DNA from 2 places in the Shewanella sp. 10B genome. Region 1 is predicted to be linked to the other one. Evidence: predicted binding sites of a transcription regulator. Region 1 holds the regulator's gene; the other holds the start of a gene.
What was found. The regulator MetJ, encoded in region 1, represses methionine synthesis genes. The targets are predictions, from matches to a motif close to TAGACGTCTAGACGTCTA.
Positions count from the first base shown of each region.

Region 2: serA (phosphoglycerate dehydrogenase) is a predicted target of MetJ. The motif match lies at 5,072-5,089, and genes of this name have one in related genera.

Region 1 is NZ_JAMDJO010000003.1:526,496-534,542, forward strand. Features, by position in the region: gene metF (methylenetetrahydrofolate reductase) at 1-197, opposite strand, end outside; gene M0415_RS14540 (bifunctional aspartate kinase/homoserine dehydrogenase II) at 491-2,884, opposite strand; gene metB (cystathionine gamma-synthase) at 2,896-4,059, opposite strand; gene metJ (met regulon transcriptional regulator MetJ) at 4,282-4,596, shown strand; gene M0415_RS14555 (sulfite exporter TauE/SafE family protein) at 4,705-5,448, shown strand; gene nrfD (NrfD/PsrC family molybdoenzyme membrane anchor subunit) at 5,634-6,578, opposite strand; gene M0415_RS14565 (4Fe-4S dicluster domain-containing protein) at 6,581-7,147, opposite strand; gene phsA (thiosulfate reductase PhsA) at 7,160-8,047, opposite strand, start outside.
Region 2 is NZ_JAMDJO010000003.1:271,020-279,066, forward strand. Features, by position in the region: gene M0415_RS13500 (S8 family serine peptidase) at 1-857, opposite strand, end outside; gene M0415_RS13505 (curlin) at 1,258-1,677, shown strand; gene M0415_RS13510 (curlin) at 1,693-3,201, shown strand; gene M0415_RS13515 (helix-turn-helix transcriptional regulator) at 3,382-4,047, opposite strand; gene M0415_RS13520 (DUF2238 domain-containing protein) at 4,415-5,023, opposite strand; gene serA (phosphoglycerate dehydrogenase) at 5,179-6,408, shown strand; gene ygfZ (tRNA-modifying protein YgfZ) at 6,546-7,502, shown strand; gene M0415_RS13535 (response regulator) at 7,557-8,047, opposite strand, start outside.

The sequences.
Region 1 (8,047 bases):
ACGCCCGAGTTTGCACCATAGGTCACTGAAACAAACTTAGGATTCAGCGGCTCTAAACGGCGAATAGAGTTCCACAGGATCTGTTCCATTTCGGGGGTTGATGGCGGGAAAAACTCAAAAGAAACATTAATATCGCCATTAAGTTCAGACAAACTTTGGTTTAGCGAATGTGAATGTTGTGCGTGATGAAAAGCCATGTGTATTTCCTCAACCGCCCGAGTGCGACGCTCCATCGCGCTGGTACGACTTATTGATGCAGTAGTTTAATCCATATGGACGTTTGGACGTCTATATGTCCATATACTAGAGAAACTGGCGGTTAAGTCAAGCCAAAAAATCTCCCTTTTTGGCATTTTCTTATCCCTTGTTTGCCACTTAGATCCTAGACCTAATTTTAGCCAACAAAAAAGGACTCGAATGAGTCCTTTAAGTCTATGAATATAGGTCGAATCAACTTGAAGATACGAGATTTAAGTGTCTGGGTTTATCACTATTCTTGCAGCAGATCGCGACAGATCTGGGTCAGATCCGATTGCACCGCTGCGGCCGTCACTTCACGGCCCGCACCCGGCCCACGGATAATCAGAGGATTACCTTGGTAGAAAGCAGAGCGGATCACAAACACATTGTCCCCAGGCGTAAGATTGGCGTAGGGATGATTCGCATCAATCCACTGTAATCCCACCTCGGCTTTCAGTGCCGCACCACTATTGTCCAAGGAGGCGACATATCTCAGCACTTTATTTTGTTCCGCCGCCGCGCCGTATTGTTGCTGCAACTCATCATCCAGCTCACCGATACGGGCAAGGAATTGCTCCAAAGGAATATCCGCTAAATGGGCTGGCACTAAGGAGCGCAGCTCAATATCCTCAAGCTCGATTTCAAGACCGATTTCACGGGCTAAAATCAGCAGCTTGCGCTGCATATCGCGGCCAGAAAGATCGTCGCGGGGATCGGGTTCGGTAATGCCGAGGCCACGCGCTTCAACCACTAATTCCGAGAAGGGTTTGCTGGTATCGTATTTCTCGAATAACCAACACAGGGTGCCAGAGAAAATCCCACCGACGGCCTCAACCGTATCGCCACTATTACGCAGATCGTTTAAGGCGTGTTGAATAGGTAAACCCGCGCCGCAGCTGGCATTATAGCGCCAGAATAGACGGCGATAACCGAGTTGCTCCTTCAGCTCGCGGTAGAACGGCAGCGGGCCAGAACCCGCGAGTTTGTTTGCGCTGACCATATGGATGCCGCGCTCGAAAAACTCTGGGTATTGTAGGGTCAAACTGGCGCTGGCGCTGATGTCTAATGCAATCAGTTCGTCACAGTTAAGTTGTTCTAATTGTTCGAATAAGTGTTCATATTGCCAAGGTGTTGCCTCGGCATCGAATTCCTGTTGCCAGTTTTCCAAATCCACAGCCGTAGACTTGATCAGGGCTTTGCTGGAACTCACTAAACCGACGAGTTCGACACGCGCTTCAAGCTCTTGATTTAACGATGGAGATACGGACTTAAACAGCTTCACCCACGCCTCGCCAATATTGCCTACGCCCAGCAGCAATACGCCAATGCGTTTACGTGGACCAGCGCAGCGGCGATGCACTTTTTGCGTCAGCAGATTAACCTGCGACTGTGGCACTAAGGTCACCAGACTTAAGTCACCACTGAACAAGGGCTTAGCGTCGCGGCTCAGTAAACGGGCAAAACTGCGGCGATAATGCTCGGCGTCGGCACTCACAAGCGCCACTAAACCGAGTTCGGTATTTATTTGCAGATCTTTAATGCCGAGGGCTTCGGCCTGTGCATCCAATAACTTTTGTACTTGTTTTTGGTTTTCAGCGGTATAGGCAAGTTCGAGTCGTTGATGCGCCGATACCCAATGGGCCAGTGGCGTTAACCCTGCCTCGACTAATTGCTCGAGCAGACTAGCCACATCGCCCGCGATCTTAAAGCCAAATAACACCACGGCATTGAGGTTAGTCACCACAGGCGCACTCGCCGAGGAGCTGTGGGGAGCAATCAGGGTAAAGTCGGTATGGGAGGCGTAGCTTGAACGTACGGCTAGGCTCACCTCAGTGTTAAACAGCGGCTGCAAAGTGCGTGAATGTAATACTGGCGAGCCTAAACGCGCCAAGCGGTCGGCTTCGGCGAGGGACATGCTCTTGAGTAATTTCGCATCGTTGATCTTATTCGGATCGGCGTTAAATACCCCTTCAACGTCGGTCCAAATGGTCACACGTTCAATGTCGGCAAGGCTGGCAATTAGGCTGGCGCTAAAGTCAGAGCCATTGCGACCCAATAGCAAGGTATCGCCACGCTCGTTGGCGCAGATAAAACCAGTGATCACTAAACGCTCGTTAGGATGCGCGGCCAGTAAGGTTTGCACTTTGGTACGGGATTCTTGCACACGAATTTGCGGCACGGCGGCCTCGTCGGCCACGAGAATCGAACAGGCATCCACATGACTTGCGGCCACACCCGATTCACGCAGCAGCGCAGCCATCAGGCGCGCCGACCAACGCTCCCCAAAGCTCACCACATGGCTAATTTGGTAATCGTTACGGGAATCTAAGGATAACAGACTGATTAACTGGGCCTTATCCGTGGTTAAACGCTCACGCAGATCCCGCGCTTGCTCATTGGATAACAGCTGCTCAATCAAGCCTTGCTGATAGCTGATAAGGACTTGTAACTCTTCCTGCCATAATTGGTTGCTATCGCGCAGGGACAATAATTTATATAAAAAGTTAGTGGTTTTACCCGCGGCAGACACCACCACCAGATCATCACTATGACCATGGGTTAACAGAATATGGGCGACTCGGCGATAACAATCGGCATCGGCTAAGCTGGAACCACCAAATTTATGTAAGTGACAACGTGCCATCTCGAATTCCTCTACTGACAAGCCGCGACGGCGGCCAATCCTGCTTGAATATCTGCAACTAAGTCGTCGGCATCTTCAATACCAACCGACAAACGTAATAGGGTGTCTTTAATGCCAGCTTCATAACGCGCTTGGGGCTCCATCGCCCTGTGTGTCATAGTCGCGGGCACGGCCACGAGACTCTCAACGCCACCTAAGCTCTCGGCCACGCTAAATAAACTTAAGGCATCTAAAAAGGCGACCACTTCGGCCTCGCCGCCCTTAAGCTCAAAACTCAGCATAGCGCCAAAGCCTTTTTGCTGCTTGGCGGCAATGGCATGGCCGGGGTGGTCCGTAAGGCCGGGGTAATACACTTTGCTCACCACTGGGCTGCTCGTCAGCACGTCCACAATACGCTGGGCATTGCTTTGGTGCTCACGAATACGCACGGCTAAGGTACGCAGACCACGCAGGGTTTGATAACTATCAAAAGCTGAACCCGTTAAGCCCAAGGTGTTCGACCACCAATGTAAGGTCTCACCGAGTTGAGGATCTTTGGCGATCACCGCGCCGCCCACCACATCGCTGTGACCATTGATGTACTTAGTGGTGGAGTGGATAACGATATCGGCACCGAGTAATAGTGGTTGCTGCAAAATGGGCGAGAGGAAAGTGTTGTCGACCACCACTAAAGCGCCCACGGCGTGGCTCGCCTCCGCGATAGCTTCGATATCGACGACTCGCAGCAGAGGGTTAGAGGGGGTTTCAATCCACACCATCTTAGGTTGCAGGGCGATAGCTTGCTCAAGCGCTTGGGCGTCGGTTTGATCGACCACCAGCAGTTTAAATTGGCCCTTTTTAGCCAAGTTAGTGAATAAACGGTAAGAACCGCCGTAGCAATCGTGGGGCACCACCAATAAATCATCGGGGCCGAGCAACGTAGTCACTAAAGTAATGGCTGCCATGCCAGTGCAAGTCACTACACCAGTTGCGCCCTTTTCCAGCTTAGCTAAGGCATCACCTAGGATGCTGCGGGTAGGATTACCGGAACGGCTGTAATCAAATTCGCGAGGATTTTTATGACCATCGAAGGCGTAATTCGTCGACAGGTAAATTGGCGGCACCACAGCGCCATACTGAGTATCGCTTTCGATACCCTGACGCACTGCTAATGTGGCTAATTGACGTTCGGTCACTAATTTGCCTGCGGTCATCGGGAACTCCTAAGTTCGCAAAGAGATGTCTGGACGTCTAAATGTACCTAAGCCCAGTGGCATCGTCAATAGGCGTTAAGACGTTTAGACGTCTAAACATAAAGAAATCTGTTTGCAATCACTAAGAAATAGTAGCAATAATTTGACTGTTATCTGTAAGGGTTTAAAATCTGCCCCGAATTTAGCGTTATAACAGGTGAGTCAATGACTGAATGGAATGGGGAATACATCAGCCCCTATGCTGAACATGGCAAGAAGAATGAACAAGTAAAGAAAATTACTGTGTCTATTCCGCTCAAAGTGCTAAAAGTCCTCACGGATGAACGTACCCGTCGTCAGGTGAACAACCTGCGCCACGCCACCAATAGCGAACTCTTGTGTGAAGCATTTTTGCATGCCTACACCGGCCAGCCTCTGCCTAATGATGCCGATCTGTCGAAAGATAGCCCAGACAGCATTCCCGCCGAAGCGAAACGGTTGATGGACGAAATGGGGATCGAGTGGGAAGATATGGAATAACGCTCAGGCGTCCATAATCCTGCCGTAACTAATTATTAGGGATCGTTAATACTCATCTTGCCTGATGGGTTAGAGTAACGATCCCTATTTTGTTTTTGATGGAATCCTATGTTCTCCTTGATAGATCCACAAACGCTCGCCATTGCGTCTGTGATTGTGTTTTTAGGTGCCCTCACCCAAAGTCTGATTGGCTTTGGCCTTGCCGTGGTGGCGAGTCCGCTGCTGTATATTGTCGACCCCGAATTAGTGCCCGCCCCCGTGATTGTGATGGGCTTTTCCATCGCCCTACTCACCCTACTGCGTGAGCGTGGCCACTTAGAATTCAACGGCTTGCAATATGCGTTAATCGGTCGTGTGCCCGGAGGTTTTATCGGTGCCAGCCTGTTGCTGTTTGCACCGCAGCCGATTCTTGGTCTGGCGATTGCTGGCATTGTGGCGGTCGCCGTGGTGCTGAGCCTGTATAAATTCAGCCTGCCAGTGAATAAAGCAACCCTGTTTGGCGCGGGCGTAGTATCGGGGATCTTTGGTAATATTGCCGCCATTGGTGGCCCGCCGATGGCGATTTTGTTGGCGGGTAAGGATGCCTCAAAATTTCGCGCCGCACTCTCTGCCTTCTTTATTTTCAGCTCGACCATAGCGCTGGTCATTCTTGGGGTGACGGGCCTGCTCGAAATCAAGCATTTATGGTTATCCCTGATGCTGCTGCCCTCAGTCTTTTTAGGCTATTTAGTGGCGGGTAAACTGGTGGGGAATGTGGATAAGCATAAGACCAAGATGGCAACCTTAGCCCTCTGCGCTATCAGCGCCTTAGTGCTTACGGTGAAATCTGTGATTGAGCTATTGCCGCAATAATTACCGCAATAACCCCCTTCCAATCCTGCCAATCGCAGCCATAAAAAAGCACCGTTAATCGGTGCTTTTTGCTTGCAGGGATGCGTGTTGTACCCCATTTGAGTATCACTTAATCGCATTAAAGTAATACTCATATTTGTTGCGCTAGTTTGAATGCCATGGGTTAGAGCATTCTCTAACATCACTTAGCTCAGGTAGCTTTGTCCCGCATACACAATAAAGTGTCTCAGGGCTAACACGCCGGTTAAGCTGGCGCAGGCCACCATGATCATCGCGCCCTTGCTGTGGCGAGTCGCGGAAGGCAGCAGCATAAACAGCAGTGGAATACCAAAACCAATCCCGACCACGCCAATCCAGAATACGCTCGCCCACACGCCAGAGGTGAGTGATGCCAGCGCCGCAGCAGCCGCACCGCCCTTAAAGTACAAGGCGCAGAACAACATAAACAGGAACATGATTTCGATGGCCATCACTGGCAACTCTAAGCCATGCATTTTAGCTAAAGTCTTGTCGTGGCTATCGGTCTTGAACATCACCAGCGCCAGCACCGCATTAGCCGCCGCGCCCGCCGATAAACCAGAGACTAAGAACAGCGCCGGCAATACCGCAGTGTTCAGCATTGGATAGGCATTCATGGCCGAAATTAAGAAGCCTGTGTAAGCGCCTACACCAATCGCGAGGATAAACAGCAGCACTTCAATCAGCTTTCTAAAGGGCATCAGCAGCTTAGCAATAGGCACGAGGAAACCTAAGCCCCACTTTGGCAGTTCACCACGCAGCACAAGAATCGCGTAGGCAAATGCCAAGGGTGAGTAAGCCAGTAGCGCTAATACCCCAATCGCCATAACGGACTGGAAGTTATAGTTGATTAAAATCAGCCAGAAGTGGAAAGGCTTCGTTAAATCAAACACTAAACATGCCAAGCCTAGGCAAATGGCCACTGGGCCAATAATGGCGGCGGCCTTGAGAATACTGGTCTCACCCTGCGCTTGATCCTTATTAAACCAACGCAAACCGATACCAATCAACAAACTTCCGGCGGATAAACCCGCCATAAACAGATACACGGCGATGATCCAATGCCAAGTGACGGGATCATATTGCGCCATATCGCCCCAAGTATTGTTCATAATCAAATCCCCCCTCTTTTGGTAGGAACGCGATATACCCTAGGCTTGGTGCCTAAATGGGTCTTATCTTGGTAAGTGATCTTAGTGTTGAGTAGCATAGCGACCTCACTCTGTGGATCGTTGGCATCGCCAAAGACTAAGGCATCGGTCGGACACACAGTCACGCAGGCGGGCTCTTCACCCCGGGCCAAACGCGTGTCCTTACAGAAGTTACACTTGTCTGCCACTTTGGTTTCGGGATTCATAAAACGTACCTTGTAGGGGCACGCCGCCACGCAGTACATACAACCCACACACTTATCGCCATGGATGGAGACAATGCCATCCTCACCCACATAAGCCGCGCCCGTTGGGCATACCTTCACACAGGGCGCATCTTCACATTGCTGACACGACACCCTGTGATACTTAAAGTGCAGGTGTGGCATCTCGCCGAAAGGCCCCTCAACACGCACTTGTAAACGAGTCACGCCCTCGGGGACGCCGTTTTCACTACGGCAAGCCACGTTACAGGCTTGGCAGCCGATGCACTTGTTCTCATCGTGCACCATCACATATCTTTTCGTCATTTGAGCCTCCAATTAGCGTTTTGCCAGCGTGACGCCTGTTGTATGAATATTCATGCCACACACAGGGGCTGTTTGATGGGGCAGTAAGTTTCCGCAGTGGATACCTTTACCTGTCGCTCTAACCAACTCTTTGTTTTTAGAGCCAAAGCCCATATAGGCAAACACGGTATCGGGGCGAATGCCCGGGGTGACTAAGGCATGGCCCTCTTCGCTACCCACGCTGCTGGTTAACCGAATCGGATCACCATTGCTGATCCCTAACTTGCCCGCCGTAACGGGATGCACCCAAATGGCGTTATCCGACATCAGGTTAGCCAACATGGGGATATTGTGGGTCGCGCCATTGGTATGCACGGCGACCTTGCCTTGGATAAAGTACAGCTCATCGGCTTTCTTCAAATGCACTTCGCGGAACTTAATCACCCCGCGTCCTGGCGCCATGGCTTCAACCTTGGCTGAGGTCAATTCAATCTTGCCGCTTGGGGTTTTAAAGCTGAGTAAACTGCCGTAGGTGCCGTCTTCATCGACGGGTTTGGCATTGGCGTAGGCCTTAGTAAACTCGGCCACCATCTTAGGTTCGCGCAGCATGATGGGCTTACCAAAGCTAACAAAACCTTCGTCCTTAATGCGGCGCAGTAGTGCGGTATCGCGATTCACCTGCAGCAATTGCAGGGTTTCCATATTGTCCCAAGGATAGAATTCACTTAGCCCTAGCTTATGGCCAATGTCCTTAAAGATTTGCCATGAGGGCTTAGTGTTGCCTAGGGTTTCCACCACGCGTTGGCGCACATAGTAGGCTGGATTTTTACCCGACTTGTCGGCAATTTCCTCATCGCGCTCAAGGTAAGTAGACTCGGGTAAAATCACGTCGGCATAGGCGGCGGTTTCGCTGATATAGAC
Region 2 (8,047 bases), 260 kb from region 1:
TTGGTGGCTTTGATATCCACGCCATGGTTAACCTTAAGATCGGTAAAGTAATCTAAACAGGCAATCGCGCCTGCGGTAGAACCATAACCATCGGCATCGAGGAACTGACAGGCGGCGATTTTAACATCCCAGTTCACCCCTACGACACCCACACCGTTATTGCCTTTAGCGCCAATCGTGCCGGAAACATGGGTACCGTGGCCGTTACCGTCCATAGGATTACCGTTATTATTGACCGCGCTGTAACCGTGAACATCGTCGATCACGCCGTTGCCGTCATCGTCGATACCGTTACCAGGGATCTCGCCACCATTCACCCACATATTGGCCTGTAAATCGGGATGATTGTAATCCACCCCAGTGTCAATCACCCCAATCACCACATCCGAGCTGCCGGTGGTGATTTCCCAGGCCTCTGGCGCATCGATATCCGCATCGGCGGTGCCACCGTTTTGTCCCGTGTTATGCATGCCCCACAGGCTAGCAAAGCTTGGATCATCTGGTGTGCCTATCACCTTGAGAATGTAGTTAGGTTCGGCATATTTCACCGCCGGATGACGGCTAATCACCTTAATCGCATCCTCAATATTGGCGCCTTTGCGCAGGGCTAAACGTGCCAGTTTGCCATTGAGTAAATGCTGGAACTTATCATCGACACCGTCCGCATTGGCATCGGTTAAGGTGCCACGAATTAAACGCTGAGCCGCCGAGCGCTCCGCTTTCGTCGCATTGTCTTTATACACCACGAGAATGGCATCTTTTTCATAAGCAGGGGCATCTTTTGCCATAGCAGGCACGGCTGACAATGTCATCGCTCCTGCAATTGCTAACGCCAGTGGTGAGAGTTTTATCGACATATTGAGCTTCCTATAGTCCTTTACGTTGAAATTCTGGAACCGCTATTACGCAGCCTCCGCTCAAAATTGATTGGATAATAGCAACGAACATCCAGCATGTTTGCCGGTAAATTGTTGCCATAATGTTTCAACTTAAAAAAGCCGCCCACAGCGAAATACGACTTAACTACTAGACCGACTCGGTAGGTTAAAAGGGAAGGCATACGGCGCATAAATAGACAATAAACTGATTTATCATAGGATTAACAAAAGTTAATCCTACCAAGCAGGCTATTACACCCAACAAATAAATACCCTTTCGGCCAATTGTCTCTCGGCCCTATGACTCGTACCTTGATGCCTGAATTGGTTGGAGTGTTTTCACCTCGGCCAAAACACCTATACATACAAGGAGTCACTTGTGCCAAGTCTATACACACGCTTTTTGGTACTGCTCATCTTGTTATGTAGTTGTCTGACGCCCAGCCAAGCGGCGGATGTCAGTGAACTGCCTATCACCCTGCAGGCGCTCATTGAGCGTTCTGGGCGCGATAACCTTATCGACCTAGTGCAGCAAGGTACGGCAAACCAAGCGATAGTGATCCAGTCGGGCAGCGATAACAGCGCCTATGTGACACAAGCGGGTAACGATAACGTTTCCCTCGTGACACAGATTGGTTCCAACAATGAAGTCCAACTACTGCAAGTCGGCACTCAAAACACGGCTTCAATTACCCAGATTGGCAATGACAATTTGGTGCAGTTGAACCAACTAGGAAGCGGCAATTTTTCGATCCAGCAGATTGCAGACGGTGCTGCAATCTCAATAACTCAATATTAAACAGGGAGAGTCCACATGAAATCACAAGCGAAAAAATCACTCATTGCTCTAGCTATTGCAACTGGCTTAAGTGGCCAAGCATTTGCGGCCAGTCTCGTTAACGACATCAACGTCGAGCAAACTGGCCAAGGTCAAGACACCTTAGTCGCGCAAACAGGAGTGATTAACGCTGCAGCAGTGACCCAAACGGGTAACGACCAAGTTGCCACCGTATTACAAGACGGTGTGTGGCATGAAGCGCAAGTTAACTCAACGGGTGATGCCAACGAAGTCACAGTGACTCAACAAACTGATTGGCATGTTGCGTCAGTTAACGTCACTGGCAATAACAACGTCGCTGAAGTGGCACAGGATGGTTTCTTCAACCAAAGCAGCAACGACATCACTGGTAGCGACAACCTGGTTTCTGTGAACCAATTAGGTGAAGTGAACGAAAGCTACGTTGAAATCACTGGCAACGAAAACAGCGCCTTCGTAGAACAAGAAGGTGATGCCAACTTCGCCGTATTCCGCGTACAAGGCGATAATAACGATGGCGACATCAAGCAATACGGTAACAACAACCAAGCGGGTTTAATCGCACTCGACCTGACCGCAAACATGGGTAATAACAACGACGTATCGGTTGAACAGATTGGTAACAACAACTTTGGTGCGGCTAAAGGCATCGCGGGTAACGACAACAGCATCGATATCTATCAAAAGGGTGATAGCCACACTGGCTTCGTTTACGCCTTAGCGGGTAGTGAGAACGATATCACCATGAAACAAGAAGGCAGCAACAACACTGCTTACCTTTCAATGACCACGGGTGATGACAACAGCATTGATATCGCTCAAGACGGCGACCGCAACACTGTAGGCGATACTTTAGTGGCCGACATTCAAGGTAACGACAACGATATCACTATCAAGCAACGTGGCAACAGCAACGGTGCAGAGTTCCAAGTATGGGGCGATAGCAACGACGTTGACTTAAAACAACGTGGTGACGCTAACTTCGCAACCTTTGGCGCTTACGGTACTGACAACGACTTCGACTTATCTTCTAAGGGTGATAACAACGAGCTGGTTGCCTTCGCAACAGGTGAAGACAACAGCATCGAAATCAGCCAAGAAGGTGATGTGAACTTCGCCTATGTGGATGCCGTTGGTAACGACAACGAAGTGGATGTTGAGCAAGATGGCGGACAAAACGAAACCATCATTAGCGTAACAGGTAACAACAACGCCGATGTGACTGCACTGCAACACCGTGGTGATCTGAACCTTATCGATTTAATCATCGAAGGTGATGAAAACTCAGCTCAAATCACTCAAGCGGGTAACGGTAACTGGGTAGGTGGCGATAGCGGCACTTCATTCGCTTCAAGCTCATTTGGCGTACGTGGTGATAACAACAGCCTAATGATTACCCAAACTGGTAATGACAACTTAGTGCTGGGTTCACAAGCTGGCAATAGCAACAGCATCAGCGTTAATCAAAGCGGTGATATGAACGTTGCAACTGTTGTTCAGTATTAATCTTTATCGATAGCCGTCTACTGTAGACGGCCCAATAAAAACGGGAACATGAATTATGTTCCCGTTTTTATTTGTGTATAAAGTGCAAAAGTGAGTTGCCGCTCGTCGAATCTTGCCGATGTAAATCACCATCCCAGCTCACTCACACCTCACCTCACCTCACCTTAGCGAGCTTAAGGCTTAACTGCAAAACTCAAAATGGGTTTGATAAGTTTGCGCCCAACGTAATAGCTCGACGCGATTGCGGGACTGTGTCTTACGGAAAATAGAGGAAATATGCGCTTTCACAGTGTGCTCACTGATACAGAGGCGATGGGCAATTTCCTTATTGCGCGCCCCGCTGGAGACGAACTGAATAATGGTTCGCTCTCTGGAAGTAAGCGCTTGCAACATGGCTACGGTATCGGCGGGCATCTCATTTTGCCCATCCAACTTTTGCACCACCCGGCGAAACATCTTACTGAGCAAGGTTCTATCGTACCAAAGCTCATCGGCCACCATTTTACGCAGCCCCGTTAGCATCAAATCCATCCGCTGATCAGCAAATAACAGACCGCGGATCCCCAGCAGCATGGCTGACTCTTGGTCTAAGGAATTACGCTCGACTTGATACAAAGCGACGGGAACATGTGGCACAAGACGTGACGCTAAGAGTGGGATCCCTTTATTGTCTAAGGCCGCGCCCTTTTGGGCGATTAAACAGAAACTGCGCTGCCCTTTATCTAAATTTAACTCAGAAGCCTGTTTAACAATCCGTGTTTTTAATCCGATAGATTCTGCAAGTATCGCCAAATGGCAAGGCGCTGCCACTTGATGCAGAAAAACTAACTCATTGATAGTACTCAATTTACTCTTCTCCCTGAAAAGTATTTCGTCTTTATTAGTCTAATGTTGAACTTAAGCGTGCAAATGCACAAAAATACAATTAATTAACATAGCCCATTTTGACTAGTTACCGCATGAATGCCATCACCCGAATGTACTAAATAATCACTCTTTTTTTATAGTAAGTTCGACTAACAGACCAAGGCTTTATCACTAAACAGTGATTAATCCTGAAGCTTATCGACGGAACAATCAGGTTACACCTTAGTCTATAAAGCTCTCAATCGAAAGTTGATACAAAAAATTAACAGAAAAAGATGACAGTTTGAGGCATAAAAAATCCCCTCTAAAGAAGCCTTAGAGGGGATTTTTCGGTAAGTGTTTGAGCCTAAGCTTGGCCGATAAGTTTTGCGATTTGCTTATCCTGCACACGGGACAAACTGATTAGTGCGACAATGGCCCCTATCAAGGCTAAAAACATATCCGATTGGGTATCCCACACATAGCCTTGAGTACCTAAGAAGGCCTCAGCGCCTTCGCCCGTCGCGGCGGCCACCCACCATTCAATCAGTTCGTAGAAGGCGCTGAAGGCCAACACAAAGCAGGTGACGAGAAAAGCACACCAGGCTCCAGGTTTAACGGCTTGATTACGTAACATAATCTCACGGGCTAACATGGCCGGAATAAAACCTTGAGCGAAATGCCCCACCTTGTCGTAGTTGTTACGCTCGGTCCCCATCCACTGGGCAATCGTATCGAACAGTGGCACTTCGGCATAGGTATAGTGCGCGCCAACAAACAACACACAGCAATGCACTAGCACCAAAAAATACACTAAGGGCGTCAGCGGAAAACGCTTGCGGGTAAAAAAGAGCAAGGGCACGGCCACTAATGCTGGCAGGGCTTCGAGCCACCAAGTGAATGGATCTGCGGGTTTTATCGCCGACCATATTAAAACTGAGAGGTAAATACCGCACCAAATGATTTTGTTATTCAATGTTCCTTCCTCTTATGCGATATTGTTCTAATTCTAGAATATTAACTTTAGCCATCTAGCCCTCCACAGTGAGCAAAAAAAGTGCTACTTTGGAAGGCCAAGGTTGTCAGCATATCACACAGAACTATTTCAATTAATTAGAGGGTACCCATATCATGGCGAAACATTCGCTGGACAAGGATAAGATCAAGATCCTGTTGTTGGAAGGCGTCCACCAATCTGCGGTCGATGTATTTGAACGTGCTGGATACACCAATATCGAGTATCACAAAGCCTCCTTAGGTGATGAAGCCCTGCTCGAGTCCATCAAAGATGCTCACTTTGTTGGTATTCGTTCCCGTACCCAATTAACGGCTGAAGTATTGAAGCGTGCCGAAAAACTGATTGCGATTGGTTGTTTCTGTATCGGTACTAACCAAGTGGATCTGGCGACCGCCGAATTGCTCGGTATCCCAGTATTTAACGCACCATTCTCTAATACCCGCAGCGTGGCTGAACTGGTATTAGGCGAAATCATCATGCTGATGCGCGGCATTCCTGAACGTAATGCTATCGCTCACCGTGGTGGCTGGATGAAGACGGCCGCAGGCAGTTACGAAGTCCGTGGCAAAACCTTAGGTGTGATAGGTTATGGCCATATCGGTACACAGCTCGGGATCTTGGCTGAAACCTTAGGCATGCGCGTGGTGTTTTTCGATATCGAAGACAAACTGCCATTAGGCAATGCCCAGCAAATCCATTCGATGGAACAATTACTGGCACAGTCCGACGTGATCAGTTTGCACGTTCCTGAAACGGCGCAAACCAAAGACATGATCAGCACCGCCGAATTTGCCGCCATGCGTAAAGGCTGCATCTTTATCAACGCCTCGCGCGGTACTGTGGTCGATATCGATGCCCTGACGGTCGCCCTTAAAGAGCGTCATCTTGCGGGCGCGGCCATCGACGTATTCCCCGTCGAGCCCCAATCGAATGATGATGAATTTATCAGCCCATTGCGTGGTTTAGATAACGTACTGCTGACTCCGCACGTGGGTGGCAGCACTGCTGAAGCCCAGGAAAACATCGGTATCGAAGTTGCCGGTAAGTTAGCCAAATACTCTGACAACGGTTCGACCGTATCTGCGGTTAACTTCCCTGAAGTGTCGCTGCCAATGCACAAAGGCATTTCGCGCTTACTGCACATTCACCAAAACCGTCCTGGCGTGCTGATCAAAATCAACAAAGCCTTCTCTGAAAAGGGCATCAACATTGCCGCTCAGTACCTGCAAACCACTGCAGAAATCGGTTATGTGGTGATGGAAGTAGATACTCACCAAGCCGAAGAGGCACTGGTTGAACTTAAGGCCATTGAAGGTACACTGCGCACCCGCGTATTGTTCTAATGCTTTAAGCACTCAGCTTGAGTGAATTTATAAGGCGCACATTTCATTCAAGATATGTGCGCCTTATGCTTTTGAGCGCCGCTTAATTCCGCTACAATCTAGCCTCTTGCATCGTCTTCATTTTCAGGATCTCCGCTATGACTATTGCAGTTTCGACACCCACTTGGGATCTGGACGCCTCCATGCCTCCACTTATGCTCGCCAACCTATCCCACCTCGGCCTCATCAAAGTAGTCGGTGAACAGGGGCGCAGTTTTATCCATGGCCAAGTGACCACGGACATTAGCTCACTCGAAGCCAACCAATGGCGCTGGGGCGCACATTGCGATCCTAAGGGTAAGATGATCGCCAGCTTCCGCACCTTTGCTATCCAAGAGGCGCTGTTGATGCTGCTGCCAAGGGAGACTATCGAGGTCGATCTGCCGCAACTGCAAAAATATGCCGTATTTAGCAAGGCAACCCTGACCAATGCGACGGCGGAGTGGACATTACTCGGCGTTGCAGGCGAACAGGCAACACAATTTGTGACCCAACACTTTGGTGAGCTGACTGAAGAACTGACTCTGGTCGAACATGGCGCCATTTTAAAGGACGCGGATCGTTTTATTCTGGTGCTGCAGCCAGAGGCGGCAACTACCTTAGTGGGCGAGCACACAGTGTTTGATGCCAGCGCTTGGCAAGCCTTAGAAATTGCTGCTGGCTACCCTAACCTAGCGCCAAGCCATGCTAATCAATATGTGCCGCAGATGTGTAACCTACAGGCTATCAACGGCATCAGCTTTAACAAAGGCTGCTACATGGGCCAAGAAACTGTGGCTCGGATGAAATACCGTGGCGGTAACAAGCGCGCGCTCTATATTCTCCACGGCACGACTTCCTCAGACATCAATTTGGAAAGTACTCTCGAGATCGAATTGGAAGATGGCTATCGCAAGGGCGGACAAATTATTGAGTTCGTACAGCGTGGCAATCAAGTACTGCTCACCGCTGTGCTGGCAAACGATACCGCGAACGATGCCAAGCTGCGCTTTGCCGACGATGAGCAATCCAGCTTACGCATTCAAGCATTACCCTACTCGCTTGAAGAAGCTTAGTATCTCGCTTCTAAGCGAGTCGTATTGAAAAAGGCGCCCTAGGCGCCTTTTTGTTTAATGTTCGATGTAAGTGTCTCGAATCGCCACCACCTCAGGCAGAATTTGCTTAAATTCTTCCACCAGCTTAGGGTCAAAGTGTTTACCCGCTTGGCTTTCGAGTAATTCGACCGTGGCTTCGATTGTCCAAGGCTCCTTATAAGGACGGCGCGAAGTCAGGGCATCGAAAACGTCCGCAATCGCCACAATCCGGCCTTCAATCGGAATATTTTCTCCCGACAAACCATTAGGATAACCCGAACCGTCCCATTTCTCATGGTGGGTTAAGGCGATGCGCCGCGCCATTTGCAGCAGTGGATCGCCATGTTCGCCAATGATCTCGGCACCAATGGCAGCATGTTGCTGCATGATTTCCCATTCATCGGCATCAAGCTTACCGGGCTTTTTCAGCACCGCATCGGGCGTGCCGATTTTCCCTATGTCATGCATGGGCGCCGCGTTATACAACAGCTCGCAGAAGGTGCTAGGCAAGCCCAGTTTAACGGCCA